Regions from separate parts of the Pseudovibrio sp. SCP20 genome, predicted to be linked through region 2. Evidence: predicted binding sites of a transcription regulator. Region 2 holds the regulator's gene; the other holds the start of a gene.
The links. The regulator HrcA, encoded in region 2, represses chaperone genes, less so after heat shock. The targets are predictions, from matches to a motif close to GTTAGCACTCNCNNNNNGNGAGTGCTAAC.

Region 1 (16,551 bases), on a different contig from region 2:
TCGGTTTCCCGAGGAGGACTGGCGCAAAATCCATTGAAACTACCGCTTGGTTGTTACGAATGATGAAGACGACGTCCTCAGTTCGAAACCACATCCCTTTCGGCGGAGACCACCTTGCCCGGTTAGGCAGGTTGGCGAGGGCGCCAGCCCTTCTCTTGATGATGCGTAGGATTTGGCACGAAAATGAGGCAAATGCAAGTGGGCACCTTTCCTTTGTTCTTTGTCCACACTTTCAAACTTACGTTATGTCGTATTCTAGCACCACAAAACGCAACTTCCGCTAAGTGAATATCTTCAATTTTTGTGGTTCTATAAACCGAGTTCCCGTCATATCTGAGTATTCTCCTCAGACTTTGAATGAGCGCATAGTGACAGCTCACTCAGCAGAACATTCCGAATAATGCGATAACTTTTCTCAGTCAAATTTCTAGGCCGTTATGGAGGAAAACCCATGTGCACCACGAAACCTGTTCTCTATGGAGTCCTGTCAGGGTGCGCTTATGCTTTGCTGCTAACCACTTCATTAGCAGCAACAAAAACCGAAACCGTTGATGGTGTCGCTACCGAGTATGTCGAGCAGGACACCGACGACCAGAAAACTCTGGCCCGCAACACCGGTGTGGTGGTGATGCCTCCAGGCTTTCGCATCGAACCTTACGCCGTTGTGCCGGATGCGCGCCATATGGCAGTCGCGCCAGATGGTAAAACTGTTTTTGTTGGCACAACCACAGATCGAGTCTGGGTGGTGACGCAGGATGAAGACACCAAAAAAGCTGCTGAAGTCCGTCAGTTTGCTCCAAATCAGTCCTTTGTCATCCCCAATGGTGTCTGCTTCACCAAAGATGGCTCACTGATCCTTGCCGAGCAAAACCGCGTTTTGAGCTTTCCAGATGCTTTAGAGAACAAAGAGCAGGGCAAACCTGCTGTGAAGGTGCTTGTTGGTCAGGGAATGCTCATTCCTCCTTCTGAAGAAAGCTACAATCACTCCGCCCGTGTATGTGATCAGGGGCCGGACGATCGTATCTACATCTCTCTTGGACAGCCCTACAACGTACCGCCCAAGATGAAGCTGAAGCTCTATGACAGTCTCGGCATCGGCGGCATCATCTCCATCACCACCGATGGAATGGATCGCCAAGTCTACGCCACTGGCATCAGAAACTCCGTAGGCCTGGAGTTCCATCCAGACAGCGGAAACCTCTGGTTCACTGACAATCAGGTCGATGGCATGGGCGATGACATTCCACCTGAAGAGCTGAACAAAGCCACAGAACCCGGCAAGAACTACGGCTTCCCATGGTATGGCGGTGGAACCGTTAGAACCCCGCACTACATCGATGAGCCCGTACCAAGCGGTGTGGTCGATCCTGAAGTCGAGCTGGATGCGCATGCAGCCAGTCTTGGTATGACGTTCTATCAGGGGGATATGTTCCCTGATGAGTACAAAGGCGGCGTCTTCATCGCGCAGCATGGCTCATGGGATCGTTCCGTGCCCATTGGCGCCCGCGTGGTCTTCGTTCCAATCAACGCGCAGGAAGAAGCTGGAGAACCCAGCATCGTTGCAACTGGTTGGATTGACGCCAGCGGTGACTATCTGGGTCGCCCCGTTGATGTGGTTGAGCTGGGCGATGGTTCCCTGCTGATCTCAGATGACTCTGCAGGCGGCATCTATCGCATGTATTACGAAGGTAACTAGGCCTAAAACAAATAAGACCAGAGGAACCCCTCTGGTCTTCTCATCTTCTATCGTAAGCCCTTAGTGCTCACCGGGGATACCTTTGTAGGCATTCGGTCCCCAAACCTCTTTAACGCGCTGGTCACGACCACAGCGATAGCGGTAGTACTTGTAGCGGATCGGGTTCTTCTCATAGTAATTCTGATGGTAATCCTCTGCGTCGTAGAACGTGGACGCGGTGCGGATAGGCGTTACAATCGGACGGTTTGTTTCACCGGACTTCTCAAGTGCCTTCTTGGAAGCTTTCGCTTTCTTCAGCTGGGCAGGGGAGGTTGCAAAGATGGTTGTCTGATAGCTTTCACCGCGATCGCAGAACTGGCCACCAGCGTCTGTTGGATCAACAGAATGCCAGAAAGCAGTCAGCAGCTCTTCGTAAGACACCTTCGCCGGATCAAACTTCACTTCCAGCGCTTCAATATGGCCTGTGCCACCAGCAGAAACCTGCTTGTAGGTCGGGTTCTCTGTACGGCCACCGGTGTAGCCGGAGGTGGTCTCAAGAACGCCATCGATCTTGTCAAAATCAGACTCGATGCACCAGAAGCAACCGCCTGCAAAAATGGCAGTCTCGGTTTTCGCAGCGTGGGCAGGCTGGCTCACAGCATAAAGCAAAGGAAGAACGGCAAGGGCTTTCGCAGCTTTGCGTGCAATCATCTCAGATCCTTAAATCAGGTCATGCATTGGAATTGCCAAAACCCTAGCAGCGGCCAGAGCACAACGGAAATGAAGTCACATCAACAAAACGTCAGGTCTTGAGAGCACTAAGTTTAAGCAATTTGAGAGCTTGAGTAACGGATTGTCATATGAAAGCGTAAGCTCGGAGAAGTAGCGCACCTATCTTTCGGATATTAGAATGCCCTTGGAGTTTCACCACGCCTCGTTATGGAAGTTTTTTTTAGGGATCACGCTTGTTACTGGTGTTTTGCTTGCAAGTCTATTTTACTTAGTCACTGAAAATCCCGAGCTGTTGTCTTTCGACTTCAGTGGGTTAGAGAGTAGGCGTCGAGGCGATCGTTACTTGTTGCTTTTGTGCTTGCTCGGTCTTCCTTTCTTCTTGATCGTTTCGGTACTCCGGATCCGAGTAAATAAAATGCCTTACCTCAAGATCACTGAGCAGGAGTTCGTTTTATGCTCTCTCTTCTTAAGACGCTCAGTTCTAAGAAAAGCAATTCTGGATGTGAAGATAATGCGACTGGGCGGTAGGTCTGGATTTTGCCTGAGTGTCAAACAGAACGATAAGAAGGTGTTTTCAAGTTTGGATTGGCTCCTCCTAACTTATAATTTCAAGAAGCCAATTAAAGGATATTCGCCAGTTATTTGGGATATCTATTTCCAAGGTGATGCAAACTCTGTTGTGGTTGCTTTGATGAAACCATCGCCGCAACCTAACGAAGTTTAGAGCACTACAGCTCGCAGGACATGTTCCACCCTGTCACGTTAAAGCCCGCCTTGTAGTAAGTGCGGATTGCGCCGTGGTTGTCTGGGGCGACCCGAAGCCCTATCCGCGAAAGACCCTGTTCCTCAAACATCGTCTTCAGCACTTGCAGCGCCTTGGAGGCATAGCCTTTGCCGCGATGTTCCGAGTACACCAGAAAATCCATGATGAACGCGGAGCCGTCATCGTGAAGCGTGTACCAAAGAAAGCCAACCTCAACTTCGCGCCCTTTGGTCTTGTTGAGGATGCTTAGCAGCTTGTTACGCTCATTGCTTTTGCCAGCAGGAAAGGCTTGCTCCAGGCTCTCCTTGGCTTTCTTCAGGGCAGCCTGCTCATCCATCTTGCGATTGGCCATCAGGTCCTGCGCATATTCAGAGATGGAAATAATCTGAAACTCATCAAAGCGGTCGGCGGGGAAGTCCTGAAGAACAATCATGGTAAGTCCTGGTTGGCAAAAAGGGGAGCGCTTCAAAATATCCTGCGCTGATCATGCATCACTGAGCTTAATCGAAGGCAAATACACCGCAAAGCGCAATACTGTGATTTCTAACAGGCGCTGATCAGCAGCAGTCATCTGTCTGGTAACCTCCAAAGCTTGCCGTGAGATGGCGAAGTGTTATTGGGGCCTTTCGAAAACCAATTCAATTCAGAGCTGCAAATCCTCCGGTTGGTTAGAGACCGTCACCTATACTCTGCGTTACTCTTGAAAAGGATTGCGCATGATTATCCTCCTGGCGTGTATCGCGGTGCTCTGTGGGTTGCTCTATGGCTACAACGAGGGCGTCATTGCGGGCGCGTATCAGCCAATCAAAGCGGAGTTTGCGTTCTCTGCGTATTGGGGAGGCCTGTTGGTTGCGTCCCTGTCCATTGGCGGTCTCATCGGCGCTTACCTGAGCTCCTACCTCAGTGACAGGTTCGGCAGGCGATCAACTGTCATGATCGCAGCCTTGTTCTTCATCACCGGTGCGGGCTTGTCTGGTGTCGCACAAGACCTTTTCATCCTCACATTCGCTCGTTCTCTCATTGGTATGGGGATCGGCCTGTCCTCCATGGCTGGCCCGCAATACGTATCCGAGATCGCACCGCGTAAAATCCGGGGCCGAATGCTGGGTGCGTTCCAGTTCATGATCTCTTTCGGCGTACTGATCGGTTACCTCACCAATCTGGTAACGCTGGATCTCGGCTACACCGCTGAAATCATCAACCGCTGGCAGTTCATGTTCCTCCTCTCCGCAATTCCGGCCGCACTGCTGCTCTTCGGCATCTGGAGCGCTCCCGAAAGCCCAAGATGGCTGGTCATGGCAAACCGCTCTGCTGAGGCGGAAGCGGTCTTTGAAAAGATCGAGCCAAATCGAACCGTTGAGTGGGTCAAAGGTAACGTCAAGCGCATCGAAGAGGACCTTGCCGAAGTCGCAGACCAAAAGGGCGGCTGGCTGGACCTCATAAACCCACGCAATCGTCCTATTACCAGCTTCTGTGTCTTCACTTTCCTGTTTCAGCAGCTCAGTGGCATCAACGCCGTCATCCTCTACGCGCCGGAACTGTTCGGTGACCTCGGCTTTTCAGCTGAGGCCAGTCGTCTGTCTGCAACCGTGGGGCTCGGCTCTGCCTTGGCGCTGGCCGCTGCGGCGAGCCTGCTTCTGATTGACCGAGTCGGTCGCCGCCCACTCATGGTCTACGGCTTACCCGCCTGCGCCTTCTCCCAGTTCCTGATCGTTGGCGGTTTCATCATGGGCGATGGCATCGGCACGGCTCTTTCTGTCACAGGCCTGTGCCTCTATGTAATCTCGTACTCCCTCTCCATGGGGCCATTACCATGGGTCTATATGTCAGAGGTCTTCCCGAATTATCTGAGGGCTAAGGGAATGGTCGTCGCGGTGACGGTGAACTGGGTCTTCACCTTCCTGGTGGTGTTTGTCTTCCCCAAGTTCAATCAGCTCTTCTCCATCACAGAGATCTTTCTCTTCTTCGGCATCTGCTGCTGTATCGGCACTGTGTATGCCGTACGCCGCGCACCAGAGACCAAAGGCGTCTCACTGGAGGATATCTACGACCTCTTCCATAAACGCGGGGGAGCGTCCGCTGAGGGCTCTGTGGCAGGAGAATAAAACAACAAGCACCAAAAGCACCGCATGACCTGTCATGCAGTGGGGAAGTTAAGTCCCCGAAGAACGGGGTGAGCAAGGCAAGCAGGCAATGCCTGCGCATTGTAAGTAGGTGAGTTTCTTCGGCATTGGCTGCTCGCCTCGCCCGGGCGTTTTTGTATGAAACAAGATCTCCACCGAAAGGCATTGGGAGCAGGTGCCTACCCATCAGGATCAGCCCTCACAAAACATAAAGCTTTGATCAGAACCTCCCCCTCTGAGCAGTTGCTATCTGGAACAGTTTGACCTGTCCATGACAGCTGCAGCTGCCAGTGTAGACGCCCATCGGGTGACCAGCTTCCGCTTGGTCCCTGCACTAAAGACTTTCAAGGGGTGTTTCAACGGACCCGCCAGATGATGCGTTACTTCACCCGGTAGCCCCGCCCAGCCCACGCCGCACTGACGGTCGGTCCGCCAGCTGCCCGTTTACGTGAACATGAGATAAGTATGCAGGAGACAGAGGAGAGGGGGATAAGATTCTGGATGATAACAAGTAAATTGGGGGAGGTTCAGTGTCTTAATTAATAAATTTGAGTATTGTTGCCATTGTGATCGATTAATAGCATCTGCCATGCGAGGTAAAGTCATTCATAGGTTGCGTAAATATGATTTTTCTAGCTCGATGAATACATTTTAATGTGGTGGTGATATTATGTCATATGCAGATATTTTGCCTATTTGGTGGAGTTTCTTGTGGCGTTCTCTTGTGGTGGGGATTCTCGCAGGGTTCGTCGCGGGTTTCATTGCAGGTTTACTGGCAGGAATCTTCGGGTTCTCTACTGGAGAGGCAGCAGGTGGCCTAGCTGGTCTTATTGTGTGGTTTCCGGTTAGCTTGTGGTCTTTAAAGGCTGCTTTGAGAAAACACAGTTTTATAGCAGCGCATTAGTTTTACGGCAGGTCTGGCAACAAAAAAGGGCGCCCCAAGGGACGCCCTAATTCTCATAGACTTATGAGGGTTTGGCTTAGAAGCCCATGCCACCCATGCCACCCATGCCGCCGTCCATTGGAGGCATTGCTGGGCCAGCGTCTTTCTTAGGAAGTTCAGCAACCATTGCTTCAGTGGTGATCAGCAGGCCGGAAACGGATGCTGCGTCCTGAAGAGCGGTACGAACAACCTTAGTTGGGTCGATGATACCAGCTTCGATCATGTTGACGTATTCTTCAGACTGAGCGTTGAAACCGAAGGTCTCATCAGCAATGTTGTCCTGAATCTTGCCAACAACGATGGAACCTTCAACGCCGGAGTTTTCAGCGATCTGGCGCAGTGGAGCTTCAAGAGCGCGCAGAACGATCTTGATACCAGCTTCAATGTCAACGTTCTCGGAAGATACTTTCTCAACAGCAGCTTTAGCGCGCAGCAGAGCAGTACCACCACCTGGTACGATACCTTCTTCAACAGCAGCGCGGGTCGCGTTCAGAGCGTCGTCGATGCGGTCTTTTTTCTCTTTAACTTCTACTTCGGTTGCACCGCCAACGCGGATAACTGCAACACCGCCAGCAAGCTTAGCAAGACGTTCCTGCAGCTTTTCACGGTCGTAGTCGGAAGAGGTTTCTTCGATCTGAGCTTTGATCTGAGCAACGCGTGCTTCGATGTCAGCTTTATCGCCAGCGCCGTCAACAATGGTGGTGTTCTCTTTGGAGATGTTCACCTTGTCTGCAGTGCCGAGCATGTCGATGGTTACGTTTTCCAGCTTGATGCCCAGATCTTCAGAGATCACGGTACCACCAGTCAGGATTGCGATGTCTTCGAGCATTGCCTTACGACGGTCACCGAAGCCAGGAGCTTTAACAGCAGCGATTTTCAGGCCACCGCGCAGCTTGTTCACTACGAGAGTTGCAAGTGCTTCACCTTCAACGTCTTCTGCAATGATCAGCAGTGGACGGGAAGACTGAACAGCGCTTTCCAGGATTGGAAGCATTGGCTGCAGGTTGGAAAGCTTCTTCTCGTGCAGGAGAATGAGTGGCTTTTCCAGGTCAGCAATCATCTTTTCAGCGTTGGTGACGAAGTATGGAGAAAGGTAACCGCGGTCGAACTGCATACCTTCAACAACTTCAAGCTCAGTCTCAAGGGACTTAGCTTCTTCAACGGTGATAACACCTTCGTTGCCAACGCGCTGCATTGCTTCAGCAATGTCTGCACCGATCTGAGTGTCGCCGTTAGCGGAGATGGTGCCAACCTGTGCAACTTCGTCAGAAGAAGAAATGGTCTTGGAACGTGCAGTCAGGTCTGCAACAGCAGCAGCAGTTGCCATGTCAACGCCGCGCTTCAGGTCCATTGGGTTCATGCCAGCAGCAACGAACTTAGCACCTTCTTTAACGATAGCCTGCGCCAGAACAGTCGCAGTGGTTGTACCGTCACCAGCGATGTCGTTGGTTTTGGAAGCAACTTCACGCACCATCTGTGCGCCCATGTTTTCGAACTTATCTTCAAGTTCGATTTCCTTCGCAACAGAAACACCGTCTTTGGTGATGCGTGGTGCGCCGAATGCTTTATCCAGAACAACGTTACGACCTTTAGGGCCGAGGGTAACTTTTACAGCGTTTGCAAGAATGTCGACGCCTTTAAGCATCTTCTCACGAGCGTCAGAACCGAACTTGACTTCTTTTGCAGCCATTTGTTTGTCTCACTTAAATTCTTGTAATTACAGAAGGAACGAGGGTTTGCTCGATGGCTTTAATTAAGCCAGAACGCCCATGATGTCGGATTCCTTCATGATCAGCAGGTCTTCACCGTCGATCTTAACTTCAGTACCGGACCATTTGCCGAACAGAACGCGGTCGCCAGCTTTAAGGTCGATAGCGATCAGCTCACCGTTGTCCTTGCGTGCGCCAGGACCTACTGCAACTACTTCGCCTTCCTGTGGCTTTTCTTTTGCAGTGTCAGGGATGATGATGCCACCAGCAGTCTTTTCTTCAGACTCGATACGGCGAACGACAACACGGTCGTGTAGCGGACGAAACTTCATAATTGGCTCTTCCTCTCATACGCGAGCGTCCCTTTTAGGCAACGCCCGGACGCGAAGGTTAAAAACTTTGAGAGTGGGTGAAACCTTGCGGCCCCACAGTGATTAGCACTCCCAAAGGCAGAGTGCTAACAACCGGGAAATGATGTAGTTTCACGCCTCTGTATAGTCAAGGAGAGAGCAGCAAAAAAATAATCTGAACGGCAAAAAATATAGGAATACTGCGAGAATTTGGGGGTAAGCTGGGTGCAAGTTCAACCCAGATTAGACCAATGGACTGTCGCATAGGGAAAGTTCGCAGGAACCCGGAATCAGGCAAAAGAAAAGCCGGCTTCAAGATCAAAGCCAGCTTTTGAATGGTCTGTGTAAGGCTTAAGCCAATCAGTTCTGAAGAGCTGCCTCTGTCATGGAGAACGGAAGCTCAAAGCTGCCGGACTTATCAGAGTTTTCGTCATTAAACCGAACCTTCAGCACATACTCACCTGTCTGCAAGCCAGTCAGGTTGAAGCTGAGGGAAGTCTGATACTCACGGATCTGGTTGAAGCTTTCAGAATGCAGGGTGGTGAACCCGTCCTGAGATGCCAGTACCTGACCAGTGGTGTTGCGCAGTTCAAAATCCACGCTCAGATCAATCGCATACTTGCCGCCGGTCTCCTTGTAGGAAAAGCCAACAGGCTCAGCATAAACGGTCAACGGATCTCCGCTCTGGAACTCGGCAGTTTCCAAAGGCGTGTAAGAACCGTAACTCTCGGCTGGCATTGCAATGAATTTAGCTGCGGTAAAAGCGAGTGGCTGCTGCTGCCAGGCAACGGCATATGCATCTTGTGCAGCTTTAAAGTCAGCGCTCAGCGCCGTCGCTTCTTCAGCAGATGCGGCGCTACCCAACAAAGCAACCGCAAAGATGGAACAGGTCGCAGCTTTTGCAGCTGACATCCCTTTCACTGTAAATGGCATTCTTAGCCCCCTAGAGCCAGCAGAACACAAAATCTGCGGCACTCACCTGATTCTTGGCGGTGGTATAACTCTTAAATCTAAGGGAGACAATACTGCCCCAATTCCTGAGGCAGCTTAGATATGCGTCGTGAAGACATTCCTCATGCAATGGTTAAGCAATTACCACGCAAACCATCACGCGTTGGCGCGCTCAGCCCAGGACTGCTTCTTGCGATAAATGGTAGAAGGGCTGATTTCCAGCGCCGCTGCAGCAAGCGCAATATTGCCGTCAAACGTCTCCAGCGTCGTCTCGATAATCTGCTTCTCCTGGAACCAGAGCGGCTCGATGGAACGACCCATGCTTGGGGCTGGTTCAGCAGTGCCAAAGGCGATCTCGGAGAGTACTGGCACAGTCTGCTCACGCAGCAACGGGGAAAGCATGAGTTCGGTGACTTCATCGCCGTCATTCATCACCACAAGCTGGCGAATGACATTCTCCAGCTCGCGCACGTTGCCTGGCCAGTTATGTTGGAGCAGAAGTGCTTCAGCATACGTTGAAAAGCGCTGAAATCTGCGGTTTTCCTCTTCTGCATACTTCTTCAGGAAGGTGAGGGCGAGGGACGGAATATCCTCCCGGCGCTCACGAAGAGCTGGCAAACGGATCGGCAATACATGAAGGCGATAAAACAGATCTTCACGGAAGCGACCAGCTGCAATTTCAGTCTTCGGATCTCTGTTCGTCGCACAGATCACGCGCAAATCCAGCGAACGAGTCTTATGCTCGCCAACGCGCTGAATAGAGCCGGTTTGCAGGAAGCGCAGCAGCTTGCTCTGCAGGCAAAGTTCCATCTCACCGATCTCATCCAGGAACAGCGTTCCACCGTCGGCAAGCTCGGCCGCACCGGCTCTGGCTTCATCTGCTCCGGTAAAGGCACCACGTGCGTGACCGAAGATTTCAGACTCCATCAGATTGGCTGGAATCGCTCCACAGTTGATTGCGACAAAAGGCCCAGATTTCCGCGCAGATCTGGCGTGAAGCGCCTGTGCACACAGTTCCTTGCCTGTACCTGATTCCCCGGTAATGAACGCCGGCGCACTGGATGTCGCCATCCGTTTGATCTGCGCATAAACGCTCTGCATACGGTTGGAAGAGCCAACAAACCCTTCAAACTGAGAGGAGGTGCCCGATGCTTCACCAGAGACAATCGCATCCGAACCAGTAGATGCTGTCACGGACGGCGATGGTGCAGTGGATTTGAAGACACCGAGGTGCGCCTCAAGCTTCTCCAGAAGCATTTCGCTGGTGTAAGGCTTGGTCAAAAAGTCATGCGCACCGTTGCGCATAGCATTCATGGCACGGCTCACAGAACCTTTGGCGCTCACAGCGATCAACACCGCGCGTGGAACGGCAGCAACGATCTCTGAAAGCTCAGCTTCTCCGCCAATGCATTCAAGGTCGACAATAACGATATTGATTGGGGTATGCCGCAGAAAAGCGACCGCATGCTCTTTGCTGGAAAGAATATGCGCAGGTTGTCCGCTGGTCACGTACTTCGACAAAGCGCTGCTGGTTTTGCGAGCCTCTGTGCGATTGGTGTCCACGACACAGGCGTTCAAAAACCTATTGTTAGCTTTGGGGGATCCCATTGGCAGGCAACCTCAAAAATCAATACATCAGGTCGAAAATCATTCGACACCCTGAGTTTGTGCAAACAGGGTAAACAAACCCTTTTCGTTTTTGAGGTTGGTTGCATTATGCAGTTAATTTCTACTGCCCAGAACGCTTCAGGCAACTTTCTCGCCTGATAAAATTCACCATGAGGCGGAATCACACACCCAAGTTCAGCTCGTGATTATGACGAAAATCGTATGCATTGATGATATATGTAGCTTGATTGTCATTCTTGCGGGGACAACACGGGTTTTCCCTAGAAATATGATGGGTATAGGGTTCGAAGGGCCTCGGTAAATGCGGCAAAATTCAGGTATGTATTCTCTGATTCGGACCAACAGGTACTCTTGAGGTTATGACGCGCTTGGCGAACATTTCCATTTTGTTTTCTATTTCGGCCATTGCAGCCTCTTGCGGCACAGTGATGGTCTATCTTTTTGCGCGTCCCGTTGGCGAAGCCATCACCGTTTCTTTCACGGCGATGTGCACCATGATCTTCATCCATTTCATGCTGACCCGCTCTCAGGAAAAATCCGCTGTATCTGAAGCCGTTAATCGCTTGGAAGAGCGTATCGCGGTCATCGATGATGATGTTGGAAATCTCGAAGGCCGTCTCACCGGTGTCGAACACAACATCCCGCGCCGTACCCGTGAAGAGATTGATCCGCTGTTCGCAGAGGTCGAAGTCATTGGCTCCCTCGTAAAGCAGATGGCGGAAGCCATGGCGGATATGGAAACCCGCATCGAGGATCAGGGCATTGCAATTGAGGACCAGCGCACCAAACAGGCCATGCTGCAGCCTCAACCAGCGCAGCGTCTGGCATCTCCTCAAGCGACGGTAGCCAAGGAACCATCTGTCGATCTGGCAAGTCAGGCAGCTGCTGCCTTTGCGAGTGCAGCAAGCAAGCCAATGGCCTCACCGCAAGAAACATTTGCTGAAACCCGCGCACCAGAGATGAAGCGTCCGGCCGCACCGCGTATGCATCATCCAAATGCAGCACTAGCTGAGGAAATTCGCGCCAGCATCGAAGCGGGCAGGGTGGATCTGTACCTCCAGCCAATCGTGACTTTGCCGCAGCGCCGCGTCCGCTACTACGAAGCGTTGACCCGTCTGCGCAAAGCCAATGGGGACACGCTGGAGCCAATTGAGTTTCTGCAGGAAGCTGATCGTACCGGCCAGATGCCAGCGATCGACAACATCCTGCTGTTCCGTTCTCTCCAGATCCTCAAGCGCTTGGCAACACGCAACAGAGAAGCAGGCCTGTTCTGCAATCTGTCACCAAGCACGCTCATGGATGAAAACTTCTTCCCGGGCTTCCTGGAGTTTGTGCGCGCCAACGACACGTACTCTGACCTGCTGATCTTTGAGTTCTCGCAGGCCGATGTCGCTGTCATGAGCGCGATTGAGTACGAAAGCCTCGCAGCACTTGCAGAACTGGGCTTCCGCTTCTCCGTAGACCGCATCACAGATCTGCGCATGGACTTCCGCGCACTGGCAGATCGAGGCTTCCGCTTTGCCAAGCTGCACGCATCCCGCTTGCTGTTGCATGAAGATGATCTGGCCAAGAGCAACATCCACCCGGCAGACTTTGGCAGCCTATTACAGCGCTATGGCATTGAGCTGATCGTGGATCACGTGGAAAGTGAAAGCGCTGTACTGGAGCTGCTGGAAATGGACGTCCGCTGTGCACAGGGCTTCCTATTCTCACCACCTCGTCCGGTACGTGCAGATGTTCTGCAGGGGGCTCCAAACCCACGCCCATTAAAAAGAGAGGCGAGCTGATTTTCATCAACTCGCCTGCTGCAATTTCTCGATTTCTCTCAGGATCAGTTTAGCGGCTTGCCAACTGTAACGAATGTTGGCTCGATGCCATCAAACATGTCCCGCGCAACTTCGCGAACACCTTCCAGCGTGACCGCTTCAACCATCTCATTGCGCTTGTCGATGTAATCGATGCCAAGCCCCTGAGTTTGAATGCCTGTCAGCTGGCGAGCAATGCTGCTGGAGCTGTCAAAGTTAAGCGCATAAGAACCGGTCAGGTAAGACTTGGCTTCCTCAAGCTCAGCAGGAGTAGGACCAGTCTGCGCCATGCGCTCCATCTGCGCTTTGATGATATCAATCGCTTCGCCAGCTTTATCCGCACGTGTGCCTGTGGAACCCATCAGCAGAGCAGCGTGCTGGTAAGGAACCAGATAGGAACCGACAGAATAAGCAAGGCCACGCTGCTCACGGATCTCGTTGTAAAGCCAAGAGGAGAACGTGCCGCCACCCAGAATGTGGTTCATTACGAACGCAGACATGAACTTAGGATCATGACGCTTGTAACCCGGCAGAGCGAACTGAATGGATGTCTGCGGGCTTTCAAAGTCCACATGCGCATTGTTGTCCGTTACAGGTTCCACATTTGGAATCTCAACAAGATCACCGCTTTCAGGCAAGTCCGCAAAGACTTTGTCCAGAACCACAGCCAGCTGATCTGCGCTGATTGCACCAACAACGCCGATCTTCAAAGAATCCTTTGCAAAGATCTTCGCACGCTGTGCCTTCAGGTCATCAGAAGTCAGCTTGGAAACGGTGTCCTCAGTGCCACGGCTAGGGCGGCCATAAGGATGATCCGGGAAGATGGTCTTGGACAGGGTCAGACCCGCCAGCGCATCAGGGCGTTTCAGGCTGCGACGAATACCAGAGATGGTCTGTGCTTTCATACGCTCCAGCGGAACAGCATCAAAGCGAGGCTCATTGACCGCAAGGCGTAGCATCTCAAAGGTATGGTCTTTGTTCGCCTGCAAGCTCTGGAAGGAGCCATAGAAGAAATCACGACCTGTGCTAAAGGAAAGGCTCATGGTCAGGTCTTCAAGGCGCCCCTGAAAAGCCTGAGAATCCAGATCGCCAGCACCTTCATCAAGCATTGTGCTCAGCAGGTTGGTCACACCAAGTTTGGCATCTGTGTCCTGAGAGCTGCCACCTGCAAACGCAAAATTCAGCGCAATGATTGGCACAGTGTAATCTTCCACCAACCACGCTGTGATACCGCCAGGGCTCTTGACCTCTTTGATCTCGATCGCCTGACTGCTCTGCGCAAAGCTGGCAACGATCAGGAATGACAAGGCCATCAGAGCAAACAGGCTTGCTGTCAGTCGGGAAGCGGAGGCAGAAGCTGCCATAAGAACTTTAGCTTTCATGGAGCGTCCCCTCTCACTCTACGGTTTCAGCTTGAGCAGCTGGCATCAGATAGCTCGCCACGCTGGTTTCAGTAAGGTACTTCTGCGCAACGGCCTGAACCTGTTCAGGTGTCACCTTCGCAACCCGTGCAGGCCATGTCTGTACTTTGTCGACAGAACCACCTGTTGTCAGTGCAGTGCCAAAAATACGCGCCAGAACATCCTGCTTGTCTTGGGCATAGATTGCAGAGGCCAGCATAGAGCGCTTGGAGCGTTCCACTTCCTCAGCTGTGACACCGTTTTCCAGAAGGTCATTCACGATAGAAAGCGCCTTCTTCTCCAGTTCCTCCAGAGAAACACCATCCTTCGGTGAGGAATAGAGAATGAGACGTGTGTCATCCAATGCAGTGGACTGATACCAGGCACCTGCGCTGGTTGCCATTTCGCCCTCAATCACCAGCTCTTGGTACAGGCGGCTGTTAACGCCACCACCCAGAATGTCAGAGAGAACTTCCAGAGCTTCAGATTCAGTTGGCTCTGCAGTGGTCGAGCTCGGAACGATCCAGCCATGCTGCAGGCTTGGCTGAGCAACCTGATCACTCTGCAGGCTCACCTCACGGTTACCCGGTACGATCTGCACATGCGGACGGTTACGAGGACCCGGCTCTGCACGTTGTTCCACTTTGCCGTAGGTCTTCTTAGCAAGGTCCAACACGTCTTCAGAAGTCACATCACCCGCCACAATCAGAATTGCATTGTTCGGGGTGTAGTACTTATCGTAAAACGCGATTGCATCATCTTTGTTCAGGCTTTGGATTTCATCCTTCCACCCGATAACCGGAATACCATAGGGGCTGTTTGGAAACAGGACCTGATCAAAGGTTTCGGAAAGACGAGCTGCCGGGCTGCGATCCACGCGCTGCGAGCGCTCTTCCAGCACCACGTCGCGTTCCGGGTTAACCTGCTTCTCGGTCAGGATCAGGTTGGACATGCGATCGGCTTCATAGCTCATCACCATCTCCAGATGCTCTTTGGCAACCTGCTGATAGTAAGCGGTGTAATCCTGAGAGGTAAATGCGTTTTCCTGACCACCCACCTGGGCAACCATCTTGGAGAACTCACCTTCCGGTGTATTCTTGGTTCCCTTAAACATGAGATGTTCTAGAAAATGCGCGAGGCCCGATTTACCGGGTTCTTCATCAGCAGCACCAACGCGGTACCACACCATATGCGTTACGATAGGTGCACGGCGGTCTGGGATAACAACCACTTGAAGGCCATTGTCGAGCGTGCTTTGAGAGACATCGGTTCCACCGATGCGTATTTTGGAGAAGTCTTCGATTGAAGCTTTCCCTGTTGTATCCGCAGCCACGGGCAATACTGGGCTTGCGAAAACAACGAGACTTAAAGCGAGGGCTTTAAGCGTGAGAGATCGACCAGTCACGTAGGGGGCTCCCTTTAAAATGAGCAGGACACAGCTGCCCTACCTATAGCGTGATTGTGGTTAATCTCCTCGTGAATTATTCGTAATCTATTGCAGCTATAATGAAAAAAGCGCGAACATCGTCGCGCTTGCTTCATAATTTACTAAGGCTTTCAGCGGGCCTTTAACGCCCTAAGAGAGGTCTCTCTTACTGCTTGCTCATGTCGATGCGAGCACCGTCTTCAATTGCAGCCGCTTCACGCTTCTTGCGCACAAGCTCGCTCTCATCCACTTCCGGTGTCGCAAAGGCTACGCCTGCAACAGGAGTGGAATATGCGACTGGCGGCTCAGTCAGATACTTGCGGGTAGGCTTACAGGTAGGATCTTCAGGCGAACAGATTGGAGCTTCCACATCCTTACCGCCAAGCTGCTTTTTCGCTTCCTGATACTGTCTGCCAAGGGCAGCCAGTTCTGCTGGGCTCAGCTTATCGCCATCAAGCAATTCCTGCTGACGCTTTTCTGCAGCAAAATCGCGAGGACGCGCAGAAGCCTTCAGTACAGCAGGGTGACCACGCATCTGCTCAACGCTGAGCGGCTGACCTGGCTCGACCTTGTAGAACGCACGGATCTCTTCCAGCTCTTCCTTGGAACGATCAACTGGCCAGTTGCTTGCAACTTCAGAAAGTTTGCGGCTGTCCGGCTGAGGCAAGTTGCCAGCCTGTGTCGGCATAACAAGCGGTGCACGCTCTTTGTACTCGATATCTGTATTGTGCTGGGATTCCAGACCAACGACACTTAGAACACCTGAAACCAGGTTTGTATCAGTGGTTTCTGTGCCATCGCTGAAGTCACCATTTCCTGTCATACAGGCAGATAGTGCGAGAGAGAGCCCGCAAACAAAAGAGGCGCGAACGACGAATTTTTTGCTACGGCTTTGCAATTTCATTACCCTTGTTTCCCGATCACCATCAAAGCGGCGTTTGACAGGCTTCACGGGTCATATGACAGCCTGCGAAATCTGTAGTCCTCATAATCCAGTGATGCCACCTTAAAACAGGAATCACGAAACCATGAAGGCCCTAAGTGT
Region 2 (16,551 bases):
AGCTAGGGAAAACCCCTCAATTAAAACTTGACTATTATACTCATATTTATAAAACACAGCTAGAAACAACGTTTGCAAAATGCAGACTCAAGCTAGCTAAAGCAGCGTCTCAGCCAGCCACTCCCATACAAATTCAGACTGAGGCGATCATGTCTAATTCGCGCTACTCCCGTGCGGCCCTCCTGGCCAGCACGACCCTCTCGCTCGTCCTGATTTCTGCAGCTGTTTCAGCGCAGGAAGCCACACAACCTGCTGAAGTTGAGAGCCCAGCAACAATGCTGGATGAAATCATCGTTTCTGCAGGTAAAGAAAAAGTGGCGATTGATACGCCTCAGGCAGTCTCCTCCGTTTCACAAGAACAGATTGAAGCATCTCAGAGCAACACTCTGGGGGAGATTCTGAACACGGTGCCAGGCGTTACAACCATCAACGCCGATAATGCACTGGGCCAGTCTTTGAACATTCGCGGCATCGGTGGTGCGTTCGCCTCTGATGAAAACCGTATGATTATGCAGATTGATGGGGTTACATCATTCTTTGAGATGTACCGGGCAGGCTCATTCTTCTTCGACAGCGAGCTGTTAAAGGAGGTTGAAGTACTCCGCGGTCCAGCCTCCTCTACACTGTTCGGTTCAGGTGCAATAGGTGGTGTTGTTAGCGCACGGACGAAGGATGCAAGCGACTTCCTTGAAGGCGACGACAAACTGGCAGTTCGCACTAAAGCTCTTTGGGATTCAAATGGCAATGGCGCCCGCGGCACCGTCACCGTTGCTGCACGGCCTCTGGAAGATCTTGAGATGTTGCTGAATCTGAACTACGGACGTGACGGTGATTATGATGGTGCCGATGGTCAGGAACTTGGCAACTCTCGTATGACAGACCTCTCGGGTCTTGCTAAGCTCAAGTACAGCTTCGGAGCCAACAAAGACCAATCGCTTACTGCGAGCTATTTCAACGTCGAAAAATCTGGCAAAGGTCTCTATGACCAAATCACGTTCAGCCCGGGTTTTGGCTACGCTGATCAGGTCACAAATGAGCAACAGGCTGTACTGGCCTACGAAAATGCTTTTTCTAATAATGATTTGTTGGATCTCAAAGCACAGATTTCATGGAGTCAGACCCAGCGTGAGCTGGATGACATTACATTCCGGGCTGGGCCATCAGCACCATTGGGGACTGAGGCGGAGTATGTCTACAACACTTGGCAAGCAAAGCTGGAAAATACCTCAGAAGTGCAGTTCTCAGAAAGTTTGGATGCCTATTTCACTTATGGTGTTGAAGGCAAATACCATGAGCGTCTTAATCCACGCTTGAACCCAGATGGAAGCGTAACTCCTGGCTCGTCGTCCCATCCAGAGGGTGAGACACATTCAGTTGGTATTTTCGGGCAAGCTGAGTTTGTAATTAATGAGCGTCTTACACTCATTCCTGGGATGCGTGTTGACCACTCTCGCTTGAAACCAGGCAATGGAGTTGCTCTTCGGAAGGATTTGGATGAAACGGCGTATTCTCCAAAACTTGCAGCGATTTATGAGCTGACTGAATGGGTGAATGTGTTTGGTTCTGTATCGCACACAGAGCGCATGCCGGTGCTGGACGAAGTATTTTCCGGTGACGGTTTTACAGATCTTGGAAAAGAAAAATCCAACAACTTTGAAGCAGGTCTTGGGTTTAAGTTCAATGATGTGCTGCTAGCAAATGACAGCCTCCGCTTCAAAGTGACAGGCTTCTACAACAACATTGATAACTACCTTTACTCTTCTAGGGATCATGCGACGGGCAAAACAATCACGACAGCGATTGATGAAGCGCGGATCAAAGGTGTGGAGCTGGAAGCTGGATACTCTTCAGAGAGCTGGTATGGAAACCTGGGTGCATCTCTGACGCGCGGTGACAACCTCTCTGATGATGAGTACCTGGAAAGTGTTGCCGCCGATAACCTTTTTGTCTCAGTAGGTTATAAGTTCACTGACTACAATCTGGATGTTTCTTGGCGTTCTGATCTGTATGCTGAGCAAGATCGCGTGAATGAAGCTGCTGACGCATCCCCGGGATACGCACTGCATAGCGCACGTTTGGCATGGAAACCTGAAGATGGCTTCCTTGCGGGTTCTGAAGTTCGCGCAAGTGTAACCAACATTTTTGATCAAAAATACACAGCGCATCTAAGCGAAACAGAAGGCAAAGGTCGTTCCTTCAAGCTTAGCTTGGCGAAAACATTCTAAGCCTCTTTTCGGTGCGCTGTGAGTGCGGCGTGTCTGGCAATGCTGGTGAGACAGATTTGCCTGAATGAGGCTAGGCCCTTTGTGGCGGAGGGCTGGAGACGGCGGGGAAGCAATTCTCCGCCGCTTTCTTTTTACAGCGTATCGCTGAAAAGTGAGGGGCGCTTTAAGCCGTGATGAGAGCTATTTAGCCGTGCTCCGTTTCCAGCATCTCGGCCCAGGTCTTTGGAGTGTCGCCGTTAAGTGGGTTTTTCTTGGAGCGTTTGTATTTGATGGTCTCAAAATGCATGCTCAGGGTATCAGCCAGCAACATGCGCCCGATCAGGCCTTTTCCAAACCCAACAATCTCTTTAATCACCTCAAGAGCCTGAAGCGTACCGACAAGCCCGGTCAAGGCACCCAACACACCTGCTTCAGTACAGGTTGGGATGGAACCAGCTTCAGGGCGTTTCGGGAAAAGGCAGCGGTAGGTTGGGTTAATGTAGTTGCCATCCTCATCCTGCACGAAGGGCTTCAGCAGCGTAACAGATCCGTCAAACTGCCCCACAGCAGCGGTAACCAAAGGACGTCCGGCATAAAAACACGCATCCGAAACGAGATAGCGGGTAGCGAAGTTATCAGAGCCATCAACGACGATATGGTAGTCATTGATCAGCGCCATTGCGTTCTGCCCGTTGATGCGGGTCGGATGCGGAACGACGCGCACATTAGGGTTCAGGCGAGCAATCGCTTCCGCCGCGCTGGCGACCTTAGGCTCCCCCAGTTTCTCAGTATCATGGATGATCTGACGCTGAAGGTTGGAGAGAGACACAACATCATCATCAACAATGCCGATGGTGCCAACACCCGCCGCAGCAAGGTATTGCAGAACCGGAGCGCCAAGTCCTCCTGCTCCAATCACCAGAACACGCGCAGCTTTTAGTTTTTGTTGTCCTGGGCCGCCAACATCGCGCAGGACGATATGACGAGCGTAACGTTCCAGTTCAGAAGCTGTAAGGGAAAGCAAGTGGGACTCCAATAGTTTAGCCGAGCAGGCGGCTCACCAGTCGGGCTGTGTAATCCACCATGGGAATGACACGCGCATAGTTGAGACGAGTCGGCCCGATAACACCAAGAACGCCCACAACGCGCTGTTCACTATCGCGGTATGGGGAAACGATCAAGGAAGAACCGGAAAGCGAGAACAGCTTGTTTTCCGAGCCGATAAAAATACGTACGCCTTCACCGCCCTTGGCAAGATCCAGCAGCCGGATCAGCTCGCTCTTGTTTTCAAGATCATCAAACAACAGGCGAATGCGCTCCAAATCTTCCTTCGCGCCCACGTTTTCCAGCAGGTTGGAACGTCCACGCACGATCAGTGTGCCAGGATCATTCTTGTCCCCGCCCCAAACAGCAACACCGGCATCCACCACCTTAGAGGTGAGTGTATCCAGCTCCGCCTGAAACTCGTTTCGCTGCCGAACAAGCTCAGATTGCGCCTCGGCAAGGGTGCGATTGCGGATGATGGAGTTCAGGTAGTTAGAAGCTTCTGTCAGAGCGGAAGGCGGCAGGCCAGCAGGCAGATCAACAACACGGTTTTCGACCGAGCCATCCTCGCTCACCAGCACGACGAGCGCTTTCAGCGGCTCAATCTGCACAAACTCGATGTGGCGAAGTGTTGTGTCTGTCTTGTTGGAAAGGACAACTCCTGCCCCTCGACTCAAACCAGAGAGCATCTGGCTGGCTTCTGTGAGCACCTGTTCCGGTGTTTTATCTCCGCCCTTGGCTTTCACCTGAACAGCAATCTGCTGGCGCTCTTCCTTGGTCAAGTCTCCTACTTCAAGGAAACCATCCACGAATAGGCGCAATCCCGACTGTGTTGGCAGGCGGCCTGCGCTGGTATGCGGGGAATAGAGCAGCCCATGATGCTCCAGATCTGCCATCACATTGCGAATGGAGGCTGGAGAAAGAGGCTGGGAAAGACCGCGCGCAAGATTGCGGGAGCCAAGCGGTTCACCGGTATCAAGGTAGTTCTCGACGATACGCCTGAAGATCTCGCGGGAACGCTCATCAAGATCCTCAAGAGGGACAGAAGGAGGAACGCTCGTCACGGTATCGGTACTCCACATCAACAGCAGGTTTCGGGCAAAGGCCTCCTTCAATCCCTAGCACAGGACAATTGAACAGCCAAAACGCAATTTTAGCAGAAAATCAGCTCCCAAACCAAAACCAGCCTTTGCGCTTGCGGCAATCCGCAGCTAAAAGATCCGCAATACCATTTGTGAGATTATAGCTATTAAGCAACCCGAGGGAGCTTACCTTGAACCGTCCATCCAAACGTACACCTGAAGAAATGCGTCCAGTCAGCCTGGAGCGCGGTGTTGCAAAGCATGCCGAAGGCTCTTGCCTGATCAAATTCGGCGATACCCACGTTCTGTGTACAGCAAGTTTGGAAGAGCGCGTTCCGCCGTGGCTCCGTGGTCAGAACCGTGGCTGGGTAACCGCAGAATACGGAATGCTGCCACGCGCAACGCACGATCGTATGCGCCGTGAGTCCTCCGCAGGTAAGCAGTCTGGCCGTACTCAGGAAATCCAGCGTCTCATCGGCCGTTCTCTGCGCGCTGTTGTGGATCTGGGTGCGCTGGGTGAGCGTCAGATTACCGTTGACTGTGATGTCATTCAGGCAGACGGCGGCACCCGCACCGCGTCCATCACTGGCGCATGGGTTGCTCTGCATGATTGCCTGAAGTGGATGGAAGCGCGCGACATGGTCAAGACCGATAAGGTTCTGAAAGACCACATCGCAGCAATCTCCTGCGGTATCTACGAAGGCACTCCGGTTGCTGATCTGGACTACGCAGAAGACTCTTCTGCTGACACCGATGCAAACTTCGTTATGACTGGCAAAGGCGGCATCGTTGAAATTCAGGGCACTGCTGAAGGTGAGCCATTCTCTGAAGAAGAACTCGGCCAGCTCATGGGTCTTGCAAAACAGTCGATTTCCAAACTGGTTGAGCTGCAGAAGCTGACGGTGCTCTAATGCAGGCAGAAACAACAGAAAGTCGCCGCCTGGAACCTGGCAAGCTCGTGCTTGCCAGCCACAACAAAGGCAAACTGCGCGAAATTCAGGATATGCTTGCCCCGCACGGCTTCGAAGTTCTCTCCGCTGGTGATCTGGACCTGCCAGAACCGGTTGAAGATGGCGATACCTTCGAAGCAAATGCGGCAATCAAGGCTTTGGCTGCTGCAACGGCAACTGGCCTGCCAGCTCTTGCAGATGATAGCGGCTTTTGTGTAAACGGCCTGAACGGCGATCCGGGCATCTATTCCGCACGCTGGGCAGGGCCGGGCAAAGACTTCGGCGTTGCCATGCAGTCTGTACAGGACAAGCTGACAGAAACCGGCGCAACAGATCGCACTGCTTACTTCGTGGCTGTGCTGTGCATGGCTTGGCCGGATGGTCACACCCAGTTCTACCGTGGTGAAATCCACGGCGAGCTTGCCTGGCCTCCACGCGGTCTGGAAGGTTTCGGCTACGATCCAATGTTCGTACCAGAAGGGTTCGACAGAACCTTTGGCGAAATGGACAAACAAGAAAAACACACAACGAAGGAAGGCGAGGCCCTGTCTCATCGCGCCCGCGCCTTTGTTAAGTTTCAGAAAGAGTGCTTGCCGGCGTAATACGCGTTCCCGAAAAGTGGCTTCCGGTTTTCGGATAAGAACTCGTACAGAAAAATCTTTGGCAAGCGCAAAGGGAAAAGAATGACTGTGTCACCGGCTGGCGGCTTTGGGATTTACGTGCATTGGCCATTTTGTCTGGCAAAATGCCCGTATTGCGACTTCAACTCCCACGTACGCCATCAGCCGGTCTCACAGGAGCATTACGCCAAAGCTCTTGCAACAGAGCTGGCACGCTATGCGCAGATGGTGCCGGGCCGTACGGTCGACTCCATCTTCTTTGGCGGCGGTACCCCTTCCCTTATGGAGCCGAAAACCGTTGAGACAATCCTCAATGAAGTCGCCCGCCTCTGGCATCTGCCGGATACCGCCGAAATCTCCATGGAAGCCAATCCAACCAGCGTGGAAGCGACCCGCTTTGCAGGCTACAGATCCGCTGGCGTAAACCGCCTGTCCGTAGGTATTCAGGCGTTGGATGACAAGGAACTGAAGATCCTTGGACGTCAACATTCTGTTTCGGAGGCGATTCAAGCCGTTGAAATTGCGCGCAAGACATTCCCGCGCATTTCGTTTGATCTGATCTATGCCCGTCCAAACCAAACCTTGAAGGCATGGGAGCAGGAGCTCAACCGCGCCATCGATCTGGCTGCTGACCACCTGTCCATGTATCAGCTCACCATCGAAAGCGGCACCATGTTCCAGCGCCTCTACGCAGCTGGTAAGTTGGAGATGCTGGACCCTGATCTGGCCGCAGACATGTTTGACCTGACACAGGAAATCACTGCAGCTCGTGGTTTGCCAGCTTACGAGGTGTCCAACCACGCCGCGCCTGACGCTCAGTGCCTGCACAACCTTATTTACTGGCGTTACGGCGATTATGTCGGCGTTGGTCCCGGTGCTCATGGTCGTTTGACGTTGGAAGACGGTACCAAACTGGCCACGTCCACCGAAAAGCATCCGGAAACATGGTTGGGGCTGGTTGAAACCAAAGGTCACGGCGCTATTTCTGAAGATAGACTTGTTCGTGATGAGCAAGGTGATGAGCTGTTGCTGATGGGGATGCGGTTGCATGAAGGCATCGACGTACCCCGTTATGAACAGCTCTCTGGTCGTCAGTTCAATCCGCAACGCCTGCTGAATCTGCAGGAAAACGGAATGGTGGAATGGGTGAGCAACACCCGCCTGCGTGCAACGCAAACAGGCTTTCCTCTACTGAATGCCGTAATTGCTGAGCTGGCTTCCGATTAGCATTCCCAAATAAATTTCATTAGCAATTTCAACTTAGTGAAATAATTGCATTCGAATTACTCGATTCGATTGGGGTATTATTTTACATATTGTGCAATGCAACATGGTCGGTTACACTTACAATCACTTTGGCAGCGGTGAAGAACCTATTGATCTTCAATGCAAGTTAAGGTTGGTTTGTATTTCTCCATGAGTCTATGTTGCTGAAAAGGTATAGGGCTGCCTATACTTTTGCGGTGCAGCACTTCGGGCTAAAGTGTATTCGTGCTGCGGAAATCAAAAAACTACATGAACGAGAGTTGGCTGAAGCGAACGTCTGGGGAGGAAACATTCTGTGCTGTTCTACCATTTGTATGAAATGAACCATGCAGCGATGTCCCCTGTCCGGGCTGCAGCGGATATGACACGTTTGTATTTTCAAAACCCGCTGAACCCGATGGCGCACACGCAAGTTGGCCGCACAGTTGCTGCATCCTGTGAGATGCTGGAACGTGTGACCCGCCGCTATGGCAAGCCGGAGTTTGAGCTTTACACCACTGTTGTTGATGGCGAAGAAGTCGACATCACTGAGGAAGTCATCTGGTCCAAACCATTTTGCGACCTGCTGCACTTCAAGCGGGATCTGCCGAAGAGCAGAAAAGACGACCCGAAAATCCTGATCGTCTCCCCAATGTCTGGTCACTACGCGACACTGCTGCGCGGTACTGTTGAGGCTCTTCTGCCAAATCTGGATGTTTACATCACAGATTGGGAAGATGCCCGTCAGGTGCCTATTGCGGATGGCCGCTTCGATCTGGACGACTACATCGAATACATCATGCAAATGCTGCATTATCTGGGGCCAAACACGCACGTTCTTGCCGTGTGTCAGCCATCAGTCCCAGTATATGCTGCCGTCTCCCTGATGGAAGAAAATGGAGACAAATGCGCTCCGGCAACCATGACGCTGATGGGCGGTCCAATCGACACCCGCGAAGCGCCGACTGCCGTGAATGATCTGGCCGTCGAGAAAGGCATCGACTGGTTCAAGCGCAATGTCATCATGGAAGTGCCCTTCCCGCACAAAGGATTCACGCGCCAGGTTTATCCGGGCTTCCTGCAGCTCTCTGGCTTCATGAGCATGAATCTGGACCGCCACATGGTCGCTCACCGTGATTTCTTCCAGCACCTGATTGAAGGTGATGGTGACAGCGCTGAAAAGCACCGTGACTTTTACGACGAGTATCTCGCCGTCATGGACCTGACCTCCGAGTTCTACCTTCAAACGGTCGAGACGGTCTTTATTGAGCATTCTCTGCCAAAGGGCGAGATGATGCATTGTGGCAAGATGGTCGATCCGAAAAAGATCACCGGAACCGCGCTCTTCACCGTTGAAGGTGAAAACGACGATATTTCCGGCGTTGGCCAAACGCAGGCCGCGCAAAAACTGGCTGAAAACATTCCGTCCAGCCGCCGCTTACACTACATCCAGCCGGGTGTTGGCCACTACGGGGTCTTCAACGGTTCAAAGTACCGTTCCGAAATCGCTCCACGGATCGTAAAGTTCATTCAGGACAATCCGATCAACGTTCGCGCAGAGCAAGCCACCAAACGTGCTGCTAAAAAAGCGCTTCGTGACAACCCTTCTGAGAAATTTGCAGGCGATCCACTGCGTGAAATCCTGTTGGCTGAGCCCAAAGGCGCTGCTGATGATTTGCAACTGATCAGCGGTGTTGGGCCGAAACTGGAGCGTGCCCTGAACGGCGCTGGCATCTTCCATTACTGGCAGATTGCGAACCTGACAGAAGATCAGGCAGCCGCTCTGGATGACCGTCTGGACATCCGTGGCCGCATGGTTCGCGACAATTGGGTTGAGCAAGCGCGCCGCCTCAATGATTCAGTGCATTCTAATTGAATGTAAGTGAATATAACCAATCGTCTAATAAAATTTCATTCTATATCTTGAAAAGAAAATAGAACCACCCCATCTCAAGTCTGTTGATTTGAGAAGGGGTGATTTTAATGAATGTAAATGCAATAAAACCCTCCTGGAATCCTCTAAGTATTGCACTTATGGTTCTGGGATTCGTAGTTTTCTGGCCTCTTGGTCTTGCTATGCTTGCCTACATCTTGTGGGGCGACAACTTTAATGGCTGGAAGCGTGAAGCTAAATGCCAGTGGAATCGTAGCAATCTGAAAAATGCGATGGATAATATGCAAACTGCGACCCGTAGCGGTAACGCTGCTTTTGACGACTACCGTGAAAAAGAACTGAACCGCCTGGAAGAAGAGCGCAGAAAGCTCGACAGCATGCGTCAGGAATTCGATGATTACATGAACGACCTCCGTCGGGCTAAAGATCAGGAAGAGTTCGACCGGTTCATGAGAAACCGTCACAACCGCCCAAGCGAACCTTCAGCAGGTGAAGCAATCTAATGGGTCTTAAAGGTTCATAACAAGCATCCGGTGCTCTGTCTTGGCAGGGCACCCTTTTCTGCGTTTGAACTATGTTGCAAGACTTCAGCGCACTAAAGTAAATGGCACTGGTTGACTTTCAAATCACCCTTTTCTCTGTAATAACGAGAGCAATCAGTGCAATTTTTGAGGTGACATGGGGTTCTTTACGACAAAGGTTTTGCCGGAGTTTATTGAGGTGGATCTGGGCCATAAGCCCCTACAGATCCGGCTGAAACGAAACTCAAGAGCAAAGCGCTACATCCTCAGAATTCCACCGGGAGACCCAACCCCGGTTATCACCGTCCCAGCCCGAGGCAACCTGAAAACAGCTCAGGACTTCGCTAATCGGCAGGTGGGCTGGCTCAAGCAGCGATTAGGCTCCCGCCCAGATACAATCAAGTTTGAAGAACATGCCCGTATCCCGATCAGAGGCGTGCTGCATACCTTGCGCTCCTCAGGCAAACTGCGCGGTCTGGCTCAGCTTGATATGGAAGAGGAAACCGACGAGCCACTGCTGATGCTCCCCGGTGAAACGCAAAGCTTCCACCGCAAAACCAAAGACTTCCTGCGCAAACTCGCCAAGGATGATATCGAAGGCCATGTACGGCACTTCACCAAACAGCTCGGCCGCAACTATCACAGCATCACACTACGAGACACCAAAAGCCGCTGGGGCTCCTGCTCCCATGATGGCAAGCTATCCTTCTCATGGCGCCTTGTGATGGCCCCGCCGGATATTCTGGAATATGTAGCGGCTCATGAGGTCGCCCATCTTGTGAAGCTGGATCACTCACCGGAGTTCTGGCGCATATGTGAGGAGTTGGCTCCTCACACCAAGCAAGCCCAACGCTGGCTCAAAGAGCACGGCTCTCAGCTACACCTGTACGGGCAAGAGTAACCCTACCCACCTCCGAATAGCCTTCCAAGCAGATCCAAAGGGCTGGCGCTGTTGTTGTTTTGCCGTGGTGGTGGAGCGGTTGTTGCCTGCACAGCTGGCCGCGGAGGCTGTGGCTGCTGAGGAGCAGTCACAAAAGTTGGCTGGCGCCGTGCGGGTGCTGTACCCGGCTTTTGCAGAGGAGATGTCTCCGCAAGATTGATCGGTACGCCCGGCAAACGCGCAATCGGAATGTTCTGATGCTGCGTTTCCATTATCCAGGCCCAGATCTCAGCCGGTAGCGTCCCTCCACTCACCTTCTTCATCGGCTTGTTGTTGTCATTTCCAAGCCAGACAGCAGTGGTCAGTGAACTCGTGTAACCAATGAACCACGCGTCTTTGTAGCCCTGCGTAGTGCCGGTTTTGCCGCCTGCAGGACGCCCCGCCAACAATGCCCGCTTACCTGTGCCGCCATAAATGGTTTGCGCCATCATGCTATTGATTTCGCTGAGCTTATCGCCCCGAACAACGCGCCCTGTCCCATCACCAGAACGCCGGTAAAGCACTTCGCCCTTCTCATTGCGAATCTGCCGAACCACATGCGGAACCACACCATACCCACCATTGGAAAATGGCACATAAGCTGCTGCAATCTCTAAAGGCGTAACCTCAGAGGTTCCCAGTGCAATTGAAGGGTTGGACTTCAATGAGGAAGTAATGCCCAACCGCCGTGCAGTTCGCGCCACATTCGCAGGCCCGACCTCATGCGCCAGCTTGGCAGCGACGGTGTTGATGGAAAATGCCAGCGCTTGTGTCAGCGTCACGTCACCATAGTAGCGCTTGGTGTAGTTCTTTGGTGTCCAGCCTCGATATGTAACGCGCGCATCACGACGAATGGTGTTCGGTCCAAGCCCGCGTTCCAGCGCTGCCAGATAAACAAACGGCTTAAAGGCAGAACCGGGCTGCCGACGCGCATAAACCGCACGGTTGAACTGGCTCTTCCGATAATCAACTCCACCCACCAGAGCGCGGATCGCACCACTGCGATTGAGCGTAACCACAGCCCCTTGGGTCACGTTAAACTCTTGGCGAGACTCTGCAATGCGTGAGGTAAGCGCTGTTTCAGCCGCCTGCTGCATGTCCCAGTCGATCGTTGTGTCGACAATTATGTCTTCACCGATAGACCCCACATAACCCGGCAACAACTCCATCACATAATCAGCCACATAATTGCCACTGCTGCTATTGTGACTGGTGACTACATGCGCCGGGTTGAACAGAGCATTCTTGGCATCATCAGCCGTGATGAAACCCGCGCTATGCATAGCTGCAATCACCACCTGCGCACGCCCTTCCGCCAACTGCGCGTTACGCGTTGGAGCATACTTACTCGGTGCTTTCAGCAGCCCTGCAATGGTCGCAGCCTCAGCCAGATTAATCAGGCGGGCCGATTTGCCAAAGTAAACCCGGGCCGCTGCATCCACCCCATAAGCACCAGCGCCAAGATAGACCCGGTTCAGGTACATCTCCAGAATTTCTTCTTTGCTGTAGTTCCACTCCAGCCACAGCGCCATGACTACTTCCTGCATCTTTCGCTGCATGGTGCGTTCTGGCTTCAAAAACAGGTTTTTAGCCAGCTGCTGTGTGAGTGTAGACCCGCCCTGAACAGTACGCCCACTGGTGTAGTTCACAAACGCTGCACGCGCGAGACCAATTGGATCGATCCCAAAATGATACTTGAAACGCCGGTCTTCAATCGCCATCACGGCATCAGGCAAGTACTTTGGTAATTGCTCGAGCCGAACGGCCTCACCGCCAGTATCACCGCGGTTTGCGATCAAAGTACCATTTGCAGAAACAATGCGCACATTCGGTGGTCGCTGCGGCACAGCCCACTCTGAGGCTGGCGGCAAATGCGCAGCGTAATAAGCAAGAATGCCGCCGACAACAACGATGCCCCAGATGCCAAGCACCACGCTCCAGTACGTGCAGAAGCGCAGCGACTTCCACATAAACCGTCGGAATTTACTCTGGCCTTTGGGCTTTCCAGAAGATGTTGCGGCATCCAGCGCCGCCAATGTCTGCTGCTTTGCCTTTCGGCTCGGCTTCTTCGCAGGCCGCTTGGCGGCGGTGTTTTGTGTTTGTCGTGGCCTCTGCGTCGCAGGTTTTCTGCTCGACGCTGAGGGAGTTTGTGGTGCAGGGCGTGGTCGTGGGGACGCCTGCTTGTTCGTGGCCGCAACTCTGTTTGGACGGCGGATGTAATCCTCGTCGTCTTCAGGCCGCAGTGCAACGCCTTGCAGACGAGGACGTTGTGATTGTGGAGGGCGTTTGGGCTGACCGGCACCGGGCTGCTGAGGCGGTCTGCCGGAAGGGCGTTGCCCGGGGCGCACAGGCCTCCGTTTTCTGCCATTTCCATTTTGGCCAGTCGCCATAACTCCAAATCACCCCGATACTAATCACTTATCTCAGGCAATGGCGATCAGATAAGACCGAGCATGCCTGAACAAACACAGGCCACAGACTGCTTGGGAGAGAGACTGTAACCTGGATACAAAACACGAACGATTTTAGGGAAACAGGCTTAATTCTGCGTTAAACCATTCACGCGAATTGCGAAGATCAGCGATCAAAACTGGAGAGCGTTTATCGATATTCGCGCAAGCAAAAAGGGCGGAAACCCGCCCTTCATTGAATGAGATACTTCTGAGAATCTAGCTGGAATACCGGCTAGCATCCTCGCCATAGTAATTCACGTAGCGTGAGTTCAGCTTGGAGACCGGCATAATGATCAGCACATCAGTTGTTCCAAACTGGTGGTCAATTACAGCGCCATCACCAATAAAAGCACCAAGACGCAGATAACCCTTGATGAGCGGTGGCAATGAACGCAGTGCAGCTCGTTGATCGACCTGATCTTTTGGAATGCGGTTCATGTCAACATACTGGTCAGGAAGTGCTGAAACTCGCCATTCTTCGGGAGCTCCTGCAAAATGATGCAGGAAGGAAAGCTGTTCTGCAAGCAGATCAGGATCGGTGCCCTCAATCGAAGCACAACCAATCATCACATCTATATTATGCATCAACACATAAGACCAGATGCCATGCCACAGCAGTTCAACGGTCTTCTTGGTGCGATAAGGCTTCAGAACACAGGAGCGACCAAGCTCCATAAAGTTCAGATCACTGTGACGATCCAAGATGCCCTGAATATCAAACTCACCGGCCGTATAGAAACCACCGTTCAACTCAGCCAGTTCCTGACGGAGCAGGCGATATGTGCCAACAATCTGAGGCTTTAGTTTGGAGAACGGTTTATTGCGAACCTGACTGTTGTGATCCACTACCAGCAGATGATCGCAGATTTCGTCGTAGCTGTCGCGATCAAGGCGGCTCAGCTGCGTTTGAGCATCTGCAATCGCAGACATCTCTTCGTAAAACACTTCGTAGCGCAAACGCTGAGACATCTTGAGTTCTTTGGCGCCATTGGAAAGGCGAACTTCAAGCGGTCCAATCTTACCGAGGCTTTGTCCTGCCTCCGGCATTTTTCCCAGCATTGCCTGTGGGATCCACCGCGGCGCAGGTCGCCCTGCAAGCTTGTTCGGTGTGATTTTTCTTAGGACTTTCATCGGGGAAAGATGTCCAGATCCAGCCATACTATAAATATCTCATATTGCTTAGGTGTTTAAAAAACATTGCAATAATGAGAACGCCTTTCTGAATTTGCACCAATCGAGTAACCCATGTCAATTTTGGGTAGTCAATCTATGATATAAGCTCGTTTTAGGACAGTTGAGTGACATAACACCAACATTTATCCGCTTAAGCGTGCCCATATCTGCTAAACCATGCTGTCACCACAGTTAACCTGAGTATAACAACTGCCTCTTGATATTGAACAGGCTAAATATACCAAGTTACCCCTTAGCATACCGCTTTAGCACAGCTTCGAGATCCTGCTTTTTTAGGGGTTTGCTCAAAAATCCATCTGCACCAGCCTTCAGAGCCTCTTCTTTTGCCTCCGGCATAACATCCGCTGAAACAACATAAATCGGAACCTGAGCCGCAGAATTGCCTTCTCTGCCTCTAATTTGGGAAATCGCTTCCAGTCCATCAAGGCCTGGCATGTGAAGATCCATCAGAACCACATCAAATGTTCCGGTTGCGCTGAGAGTTACAGCCCTGTGCCCATCTTCGGCGAGCTCCGCGTGGTGCCCCAGTTTGCTTAGTAGCGCCTTGACCAGCATCCAATTGATTGGATTGTCTTCTGCCACAAGAACATTGAGATGAGGCTCGTGCTCTTGTGGTTCTGTCGTCTGCTTGATTTCCTCTGGAGCCGCACTGCTTTGCTCATCCGTTTCTTCAACTTCGGGACCAAGTGCAATGACGCGCAACAAAGATGCGCGGCGTACAGGACGTGTCAGATAGCCAGAAAACTCGCCAGTTTTGATATCGGCAATGCGAGCTCGTTCCTGAGGTTTGATGAGCACGATGATCTCAGGAGCATGAATAGAATGCTTTTGATAGAAGTCGCGAATACGTTCAACATACTCTTCGCCAACCAACAGGCGATCAAGCTGAGTTGTGAGTAGATTTGTTTCTAAATCTTCAGTATCAAGTACTCGGGTATGAGCAAAACCGTTGCTGATCAGAGTTCTCTGAACCAGATCAGCTTCAATATGATTACTGGTCAGGATTGCAATGTGCTCTGAATGTTCTTCAATAACCTTATCGACTACCTTATCGACCGGCATTTCAAGAAGGAACGTCGAACCACATCCGAGCTGGCTTTGAACAGTCAGTGAGCTGCCCATCAGTTCTGCAAGTCTCTTGGAAATCGCCAGTCCCAATCCGGCACCATCAAACTTGCGGTCACGTCCATATTCACCTTGTTCAAACTCCCGGAAGATGCGCGCTGCAGTGACGTCATCCATTCCAGGACCGGTGTCTTTTACTGCAAATTCCAAGAGATGATTACCAGCGGAATCCTGCGACACCTGCAAGACCAGTGAAACACCGCCTTGCTCCGTGAACTTGATCGCATTGCCGACTAGATTGTAGAGCACTTGCTGAAGCCGAGCTGGATCACTTTGGATTACCTCAGGGACTTCCGGTGCGATGTAAGAACCGATCTGAAGCCCTTTGGCATGTGCCTTGGGAGACAGTAACTCCACCACACGTTCGACCAACGGTGTCAGTTCTACCGCTCCGGTCTCCAGCTCCAGTTTTCCGGCTTCTATTTTTGAGTAGTCAAGGACCTCATCAATCAGCATGAGAAGCGTTGAGCCAGATGTTTTGATAGCGTTGATGTAGTTCTGTTGCTCGGCGGTTGTTGAGGTGTCGTCAAGCAAATCAGCCATGCCCAGAACGCCGTTGAGTGGTGTCCGTATTTCGTGACTGACCATTGCGAGAAACCGGGATTTGGCTTCACTGGCATTTGCTGCATGGTCCCGGTCTGCACGTAGCTTTTGCTCTGCGTGCCGCCGGTCTGTGACATCCGTGAGGATCCATTGGATGATCGGAGCGCTTCCGCTGCCGTCACGAATGCTTAAACGCAGCAGAGAATACCAACGGGTTCCGTGCTTTGTGCGCAAGGCAACATCTTCTGTTGTTCCTGCGGCACTTTCTTCAAGTTCTGGTGTGAAGTCTTCTGCATAAGGCAAGTGAATGGCTTTGCCCACTTCAATGCCAAATCCAGCAGGAAAGTTCCGCTTTCCAGCATCGTTGATGGAGAGCACGAGACCGCTGCTGTCACAGCGGATAACAATTGCGCCCAGCGCATCCAGAATGGAACGGTGCCGGTCATCGGCTTCACGCAGCTGCCAATCTGCATCACTTGCCAGTTCAGAAGGATCTTCCAGCTGCTCCACCTCACTTTGGATTTGGGCAGCTTTCCAGCTTTGTGCAATCACATCACTTGCAGGAAAACGGCGGAACAGAACAGCGCCGGCACCAAAGGCAAGCAGCACCACATAAAGGCTTTGCGCAGAGCGCCAATCCGTCAGAAGCAGCGCGATTGCAAGACAAACAACGCCAACGAAGATGGAAAGGCTCTTGAGAATAAACGAGGACTGCTCTGAGACTTCTGTTTGCTTGATAAGAGACACGCGAGCCTGA

Region 1: a site for HrcA is predicted at 8,379-8,407, ahead of groES (co-chaperone GroES). Genes of this name have one in related genera too.

What each region holds. Positions count from the first base shown of each region.
Region 1 covers NZ_JBYMDH010000001.1:135,434-151,984, forward strand. Annotated here, with positions in the region: SAM-I-IV-variant riboswitch at 37-167, opposite strand; gene AC3CB2_RS00620 (PQQ-dependent sugar dehydrogenase) at 452-1,696, shown strand; gene msrA (peptide-methionine (S)-S-oxide reductase MsrA) at 1,757-2,386, opposite strand; gene AC3CB2_RS00630 (hypothetical protein) at 2,586-3,131, shown strand; gene AC3CB2_RS00635 (GNAT family N-acetyltransferase) at 3,136-3,603, opposite strand; gene AC3CB2_RS00640 (sugar porter family MFS transporter) at 3,887-5,275, shown strand; gene groL (chaperonin GroEL) at 6,274-7,926, opposite strand; gene groES (co-chaperone GroES) at 7,990-8,277, opposite strand; gene AC3CB2_RS00655 (hypothetical protein) at 8,656-9,228, opposite strand; gene AC3CB2_RS00660 (sigma-54-dependent transcriptional regulator) at 9,403-10,809, opposite strand; gene AC3CB2_RS00665 (EAL domain-containing protein) at 11,235-12,662, shown strand; gene AC3CB2_RS00670 (M16 family metallopeptidase) at 12,707-14,062, opposite strand; gene AC3CB2_RS00675 (M16 family metallopeptidase) at 14,076-15,485, opposite strand; gene AC3CB2_RS00680 (hypothetical protein) at 15,673-16,410, opposite strand.
Region 2 covers NZ_JBYMDH010000002.1:510,748-527,298, reverse strand. Annotated here, with positions in the region: gene AC3CB2_RS10880 (TonB-dependent receptor domain-containing protein) at 150-2,225, shown strand; gene AC3CB2_RS10875 (HesA/MoeB/ThiF family protein) at 2,410-3,228, opposite strand; gene hrcA (heat-inducible transcriptional repressor HrcA) at 3,245-4,330, opposite strand; gene rph (ribonuclease PH) at 4,522-5,241, shown strand; gene rdgB (RdgB/HAM1 family non-canonical purine NTP pyrophosphatase) at 5,241-5,882, shown strand; gene hemW (radical SAM family heme chaperone HemW) at 5,964-7,127, shown strand; gene phaZ (polyhydroxyalkanoate depolymerase) at 7,501-9,021, shown strand; gene AC3CB2_RS10845 (DUF2852 domain-containing protein) at 9,129-9,542, shown strand; gene AC3CB2_RS10840 (M48 family metallopeptidase) at 9,718-10,461, shown strand; gene AC3CB2_RS10835 (transglycosylase domain-containing protein) at 10,464-12,869, opposite strand; gene olsB (l-ornithine N(alpha)-acyltransferase) at 13,149-13,991, opposite strand; gene AC3CB2_RS10825 (response regulator) at 14,352-16,551, opposite strand, start outside.